3 regions of the Nonomuraea sp. NPDC050556 genome follow, and region 3 is predicted to be linked to each of the others. Evidence: riboswitches for the same ligand, from Rfam matches in the RefSeq annotation. Region 3 holds a riboswitch; each other region holds the start of a gene.
What was found. Region 3 has a riboswitch for thiamine pyrophosphate ahead of thiO (glycine oxidase ThiO). Riboswitches for the same ligand answer to the same signal wherever they lie in the genome.
Positions count from the first base shown of each region.

Region 1 (2,257 bases), 3.2 Mb from region 3:
GTGAGGAGGACGCGCCTGTGCGCTTCCTGCCTTACTTCGACAATCTCGTCGTCGCCTTTGCCGACCGCTCCCGGCTCATGACGCCCGAGCAGCGCAAGCAGATCTGCGTCGGCTCGATGGTCTACCCCACGTTCCTGGTCGACGGAACTGTCGGTGGCATGTGGGACCTTAAGGACGGCACGCTGGTCATGCAGCCCTTCGCCCCTCTTCGCGCCTCCGCGGCGGCTGATCTGGCGGAGGAGGGCGCGCGACTGCTGGCCTTCGCCGGGTTCGAGGGAGGGAGCATCACATGGCAGACGCCCAGCGGCTCTTCGACGACCTAGCCGAGGAGCACCTGGTGAAGCCGGAGGTGAGCATGGGGCGCATCCTGGCCAACGAGGGGCTGACGGTGAACGGCAAGCTCTACGCCTTCTGCTCCAGGGATCGCCTGATCGTGAAGGTGCCCCTGGAGCGGGCGCGCGCCCTGCTTTCCGACGGTACGGCGGAGCCGGTCGAGATGGGCAAGCGGCGGATGAAGGAGTGGGTGGCCTTCACCTCGCCGCAGGAGGAGGAGTGGCGCGCCTTCATGGCCGAGGCCCTCGCCTTCGTCGAGAGCCTCACCAAACGTTAGACCCCTCACGAGGAGAGACCTCTTCTCGGGGTCAGGGTCTTTCTGCCAGGGGTTCTTAGAGCCACTGGGCGGTCGGCCACTGCTCCAGCCGCCAGGCGCTGTCCCAGAAGAGCCACTCGAACTCGGTGGCCTTCACGAACGCCTCGGCCATGGCGTCCGCGTGCTCGGAGGTGGCCAGCCGGTCGGCGATGGCCCGCGCCTGGGTGACGGCCGCCTCGAACTCCGGATCCGCATAGGTCTCGATCCACGCCCGATAGGGATGCTCAGGCGTGCTGCGCGACACCAGCGCCTGTCCGACGTCCTGATAGACCCAGAAACACGGCAACACAGCAGCGACCAGCACCGGATAGGGCGCACTGAGCGCCACAGCCTGCAACCAGGAGGAGTAGGCCAGCGCACTCGGCGAGGTCACCACGCCGGACAGATCCGCCTCGGTCAGACCGTACTGCTCGATGTATCCGGCGTGCAGCGTGCGCTCAGCCGCGATGGCGGCGTGCGCGCTCTGCGCCCAGAACGCCGCCTCGTCGGGATCCTGCGCCCGCACCGCCGCCGTGGCCAGCGCCTTGGCGAACGCCTCCAGGTAGCGGGCGTCCTGGACGATGTAGAAGGCGAACCGCTCCCTGTCGAGGGTGCCGTCGCCGAGGGCGGCGTTGAACGGGTGCTCGTGGATGGCGCGCAGCAGCTTGGCCGTACGGGCCCAGACGTCGTCGGAGAACACGACAGTCCCTTCGCTAGTCCGAACTAGATCAGGTTCAACGGGTGTGATCTCAGCCCTGGACATACCGGGCACCCCGCGTCAGTGGACCACTGTAGCCGTTTCCGATGGGGAGAAAAATTTCTGCGAGTGAATGTCGATCCGCGCGAGCTCCGTCCGACGCGTCTGTGAAAGCACTCGAGAACACCTGGGAGACGCAATGAGCACCGTGATCATGGCCAACGTCGTGTCCGTCGACGGCTTCATCGCCGACGACAACGACCAGCCGGGACCGCTGTTCGACTGGTACTTCAGCGGCGACACCCCGCTCACCGCCGAAGGGTTCGGCAAGGTGTCGGCGGCGTCCGCCGCCTACATCAGGCCGATCTGGGAGAGCGTGGGGGCGATGGTGATCGGGCGGCGGCTGTTCGACATGACGAACGGCTGGGAGGGCAACCCGCCCGTCGGCGGGCACGTGGTCGTCGTCTCGCACCGGCCCAAGCCCGAGGGGTGGCACCCCGAGGCGTCCTACCACTTCGTCGACGACGTGACGAAGGCGGTCGCCAAGGCCAAGGAGCTCGCCGCGGGGGGTACGGTCTCCGTGGCGGCGGGGGAGGTCGGCGGGCAGGCGCTGGAGCTCGGGCTGGTGGACGAGGTGGCGATGGACGTCGTGCCGGTCGTCTTCGGGTCGGGCAAGCGCTACTTCGGGTCGGTCGGCAACGCGCAGCTGCTGCTGGAGGACGCGCACACGGTCGTCCAGGGCGACCGCGTCCTGCACCTGCTGTACAAGGTGCGCCGCTGACATGGCCGCGACCGTCCTTTACATGTCGATGTCCCTCGACGGCTTCGTCGCCGGGCCGAACGAGAGTCTGGAGAACGGGCTGGGTGACGGTGGGGAGCGGCTGCACTCGTGGTTCTCGAACGCCGAGGGTCCTGACCGCGAGGTCGTCGAC
Region 1 covers NZ_JBITGU010000001.1:452,157-454,413, forward strand. Annotated here, with positions in the region: gene ACIBG8_RS02260 (winged helix DNA-binding domain-containing protein) at 1-323, shown strand, start outside; gene ACIBG8_RS02265 (hypothetical protein) at 290-610, shown strand; gene tenA (thiaminase II) at 666-1,328, opposite strand; TPP riboswitch at 1,316-1,414, opposite strand; gene ACIBG8_RS02275 (dihydrofolate reductase family protein) at 1,525-2,106, shown strand; gene ACIBG8_RS02280 (dihydrofolate reductase family protein) at 2,108-2,257, shown strand, end outside.
Region 1: it holds a riboswitch for thiamine pyrophosphate, as region 3 does, so the genes downstream of both, tenA (thiaminase II) here and thiO (glycine oxidase ThiO) in region 3, are expected to answer to the same signal.

Region 2 (2,257 bases), on a different contig from region 3:
TCGCCCCCGCACTCGTCAAGGAGAGCTCGTGAGCATGGACAACCTCGTAGCCTCCCTGGCCCCCGACCCGGGGCCGGGACTGACCCCCAGCGCGTACGAGCTGATGCACGAGATCATGGAAATGGAAGCGGAGCCCCAGGCCATGCCCGCTCCCGCTCGGCGCACCAGCATCCTCCGGCGCTTCGCGCTGCCGGCCGTCGCGCTGGCCGCCGCCGCCGTGACCGCGGTGAGCTGGGCAGTGCTCACCCCGCAACCGGCGGCGGCCCTCGACATCACGGTGGAGAACGGCTACTACGTCATCACGGTCCAGGATCTGAACGCCTCCTCGGAGCAGATCCAGGCGGAGCTCAGGGCGCGCGGCATCAACGTCACCCTGACGCTGACGTCGGCCTCGCCGGGGCACGTGGGGGAGATCACGGCCTACCGCCCGGACAACTCGCTCCCGGAGGAGATCCAGACGATCGACGTACCGGAGTGCGAGGAGACGGGAGGCTGCCCGCTCGGCATCAGGGTCCCCGTCGACTTCAAGGGCCAGGCCACCGTGGACCTCGGCCGCGCCGCGAAGCCTGGCGAGAGGTACGACGTCGTCAGCAGCATTCACGACGACGGCGAGGTCATGCATTGCGTGAACTTCGTCAACAAGACCGTCGGCGAGGTCAAGCGGCTGTTCCAGGAGCGCGGTGTGACGGTCGACTCCGTCACCGAGTACGGCGAGGAGGAGCCTTCCGCGGTGCCGGACAACTGGTACGTCATCGACGGCGCCCCGGTGAGCGAGGGCCACGCGCAGCTCTCCGCGGCCCCGGAAATGATCGACCCGGGCGAGGACGAGGCACTCTGGGTACGCATGGGCTGCCAGGGCCCGCCTTCCTAGAAACCGACGTATGGCATTATCCTGGGCGAAACTTCAGAACCGCGGGAGCTTGGGGCAACCAGGCTGAGAGGGCAACTACCGCTGTTGCCGACCGCATGAACCTGTCCGGGTAATGCCGGCGTAGGGAGTGTGTGATGACGCATGTCGTCGATGACCCCCAGCACGCGGAAGTCCCTCTGACGCTGGGAGAAGCACCTCCCAAAGCGCTCGGCGTGCTCGACCAGGGAGCCCTCTGGGCCAACCTCGGAGTCAGCCTCCTCGGCTTCTCCAGCGCCCTCTGGCTGGTCAACCCCACCGGTGACGCCCCCCTGACCCTGACGGCGGCCCTCGTGGCTGCCGTCGTCGGGAGCCTGATCGGCACCGCGATGGTGGGGCTGTCCGCCATCCCCGGCACGCAGACCGGGCAGCCGTCCATGGTGCTGCTGCGCGGTCTGTTCGGCGCGAAGCTCTCCTACGTCCCCACGGTGATCAACATCATCCAGATGCTGGGCTGGGGCGCGTTCGAGCTGTGGGTGATCTCCAAGGGCGCGACGGCCATCTTCGGCACGGCCGTGCCGTACGGGGTGTGGGTGGTCGTCGCCGGGGTGCTCACCACGGCGCTGACCATCTGGCCGCTCGGGTCCATCAGGATCCTGCGGCGCTACGTCACGATCGGGGTGGTCGTGGCGATGGCGTGGTTCGCGTACTCGCTGCTCTCCCAGGTCGGCCCGCAGACCGGCGGCTCCTGGGACGGCTTCGCGCCGGCCGTCGACCTGGTGATCGCGCTGTCGGTCTCCTGGGTGCCCATGGCGGCCGACTTCGCCAGGCACTCCAGGTCGAGCAGGGCGGCGTTCACCGGCGTCGTGGGCGGCTACACGCTGGCCCAGGTCGCCTGCCTGGGGCTGGGCGTCTATGCGGTGGCCATCGCGGGGGCGGCCGCCGTCACGGCGGACAGCACGGCGGTGTTCGGCCCGTTCGTCGCCGCTCCGCTGGGGGCGCTGTTCTTCGGGATCCTGGTGATCAGGGAGACCGACCAGTCGTTCGCCAACAACTACTCCACGACGATGTCCCTGCAGAACCTGATGCCGCGCGTCGACCGGCGCATCTTCTCGCTCGTCATCGGCCTGCTGACCATCGGCGTGGCGCTGCTCGTCAACGTCAACTCCTACGCGGCGTTCCTGAGCGTGATCGGCGCGGTGTTCGTGCCGATGTTCGCCGTGCTGGTCGTCGACTACTTCCTGCTCGGCGGCTCGGCCCGGTGGAACACCGCGGAGAACGCGCCGTCGCGCTGGTCGATGCTGATCCCGTGGGCGCTCGGCTTCGTGGCCTACTGGCTGACCACGTCGGCCGTGACCATCGAGAAGTGGGATCGCATGTGGGCGGGAGTCCGCGACGCCATCGGGTTCA
Region 2 covers NZ_JBITGU010000005.1:482,120-484,376, reverse strand. Annotated here, with positions in the region: gene ACIBG8_RS44635 (RNA polymerase sigma factor) at 1-32, shown strand, start outside; gene ACIBG8_RS44630 (hypothetical protein) at 35-871, shown strand; TPP riboswitch at 903-1,016, shown strand; gene ACIBG8_RS44625 (purine-cytosine permease family protein) at 1,006-2,257, shown strand, end outside.
Region 2: it holds a riboswitch for thiamine pyrophosphate, as region 3 does, so the genes downstream of both, ACIBG8_RS44625 (purine-cytosine permease family protein) here and thiO (glycine oxidase ThiO) in region 3, are expected to answer to the same signal.

Region 3 (2,257 bases):
CGCGGCGGTCAGCGGGGCCAGCAGGACGCCGCCCCTGTGGTGTCCCGTGGCCAGCGTCAGGCCCTGCCAGGGGCCGATCAGCGGCACGTTGTCCGGCGTGCTCGGGCGCAGCCCGGCCACCACGTCGGCGAGCTCCAGCTCGGTGACGCCGGGCACCAGTTCCCTGGCGTCCCTGAGCAGCTCGTACACGCCTCCGGCCGTCACCCTGGTGTCGAAGCCCAGCTCCTCCTGGGTGGCGCCGACGACCAGCTCGCCGTCGCCGCGCGGCACGAGGTAGACGGACGCGCCGTGCACGGTGCCCCTGACGCAGCGGGTGAGCAGGGGGGTGGGGGAGTGGAGGCGCATGATCTGCCCCTTGACCGGGCGCACGGGGACGCCCGCCAGCTCGCCGCTCCACACCCCCGCCGCGAGGATCACCCGGTCCGCTTCGAGGACTTCCTGGTACGGCCCGGCCTCACGCGGCGCCAGCCGTACCCCCTTGACGGCCTCGCCCTCGCGCAGGAGCTCGGTCGCGCGCGCCCGGATCACGGGCACCCGCAGCTTTGACAGGGCGGCCAGGAGGGCTGTGGTGACGCGTCTGGGGTCCACCCAGGCGTCCTGGGGCGCCAGGAGGCCGCCGCGCACCGACGGGGCCAGCATGGGCTCCAGGCGGCGGCACTCGCGCCCGGTGAGCCGCTCGACCGGCAGGCCGAGCTTGTCCATGAAGGCGGCCAGCTCGTCCAGCGCCGCCAGATCATCGGTCCCGAACGCCACGTCGAGCGTCCCGTCGACCCGGTAGTCGAGCTCGACCCCCGACTCCGCGAGCAGTTCCGCCGCGAAGGACGGCCAGCGGCGCAGCGACGCGAGCCCCAGCCGGAGCAGAGGCTCCTCCGTGTATGTGACCTCGCTCACCGGAGCCAGCATCCCCGCGGCGGCGTGCGAGGCGCCAGAAGCCGGTGCGGGGTCGACCACGGTGACCGTACGGCCCGCACGGGCGAGCCGCCAGGCGATCGACAGCCCGACGACGCCACCGCCCACGACCAGGTCCATTTCCGCTCCCTTCGCCGGCATGATCCGGATCAGGTGTCTTGCGGTCGAAGGCCCGTGACAGCCTTCCTCTCAGCCCGGTCAGGCCGGACTCCCGCGCGTCTTACGCCCCCAGCCTACCGCTGCGGGAAAGCGCACTTTAGGGTCGTGGGCGTGAATCATGTCGTAGTGGTAGGCGCAGGGCTTGCAGGGGTACGGAGTGTCGAGGCGCTGAGGGGACGCGGGTTCCCCGGCAGGATCACGCTGGTGGGCGAGGAGCGCCACCGGCCCTACGACCGCCCGCCGCTGTCCAAGGCGGTGCTGCTCGGCAAGACCGACCAGTCCTACGTGGACGTCGACCTGGACGCGCTGGAGGTCGACTTCAGGCCTGGCGTCTCGGCCAAGGGCCTGCGCGAGGGCGTGCTGGAGACCACCGAGGGCGAGTTCACCTACGACGGCCTGGTCATCGCGACCGGCGCGGAACCCATCAAGCTGCCGGGCGACGGCATGCAGCACGTGCTGCGCACCATCGACGACGCGCTCACCCTGCGCGCCGTCTTCGTCCGCGGCGCCCGCGTGGCGATCATCGGCGCGGGCTGGATCGGCGCGGAGGTCGCCACGGCCGCCCTGCGCGCCGGATGCCACGTGACCGTCATCGAGGCGGGCTCCGCCCCGCTGGCGCACGCCATCGGCCCCGAGGTCGGCTCCCGCACCGCCGCCTTCTACGAGGGCATCGACCTGCGCCTGGACACCATGGTCGGCTCCGTCGACGAGGGCGGCGTGCAGCTGCTCGACGGCTCGTTCGTCGACGCGGACGTGGTCGTCACCGGCATCGGCGTCCGCCCCACCGTCGAATGGCTCGCCGGATCCGACATCGACCTGCACAACGGCGTCGTCACCGACGAGCACCTGCGCACCTCCCTGCCCGGCGTGCTCGCCGTCGGCGACTGCGCCGCGTGGTGGTCGCGCCGCTACCGGACCCGCCTGCGCGTCGAGCACTGGGACACCGCGCTCAGCGCCCCCGAGATCGCCGCAGCGACCCTGCTCGGCGAGGAGGGCGTCTACGACCCGGTGCCGTACTTCTGGTCGGAGCAGTTCGGGCACATGGTCCAGTACGCGGGACACCACGCGGGAGCCCGCATGATCAACCGCGGCGGGCCCGACGGCAAGTGGTCCGTGTGCTGGCTCACCGACGACGACCGGCTGGCCGCCGTCCTCACCGTCGACCGCCCGCGCGACCTCGTCCAGGGGC
Region 3 covers NZ_JBITGU010000001.1:3,669,822-3,672,078, reverse strand. Annotated here, with positions in the region: gene thiO (glycine oxidase ThiO) at 1-1,029, opposite strand, end outside; TPP riboswitch at 1,019-1,134, opposite strand; gene ACIBG8_RS17370 (NAD(P)/FAD-dependent oxidoreductase) at 1,180-2,257, shown strand, end outside.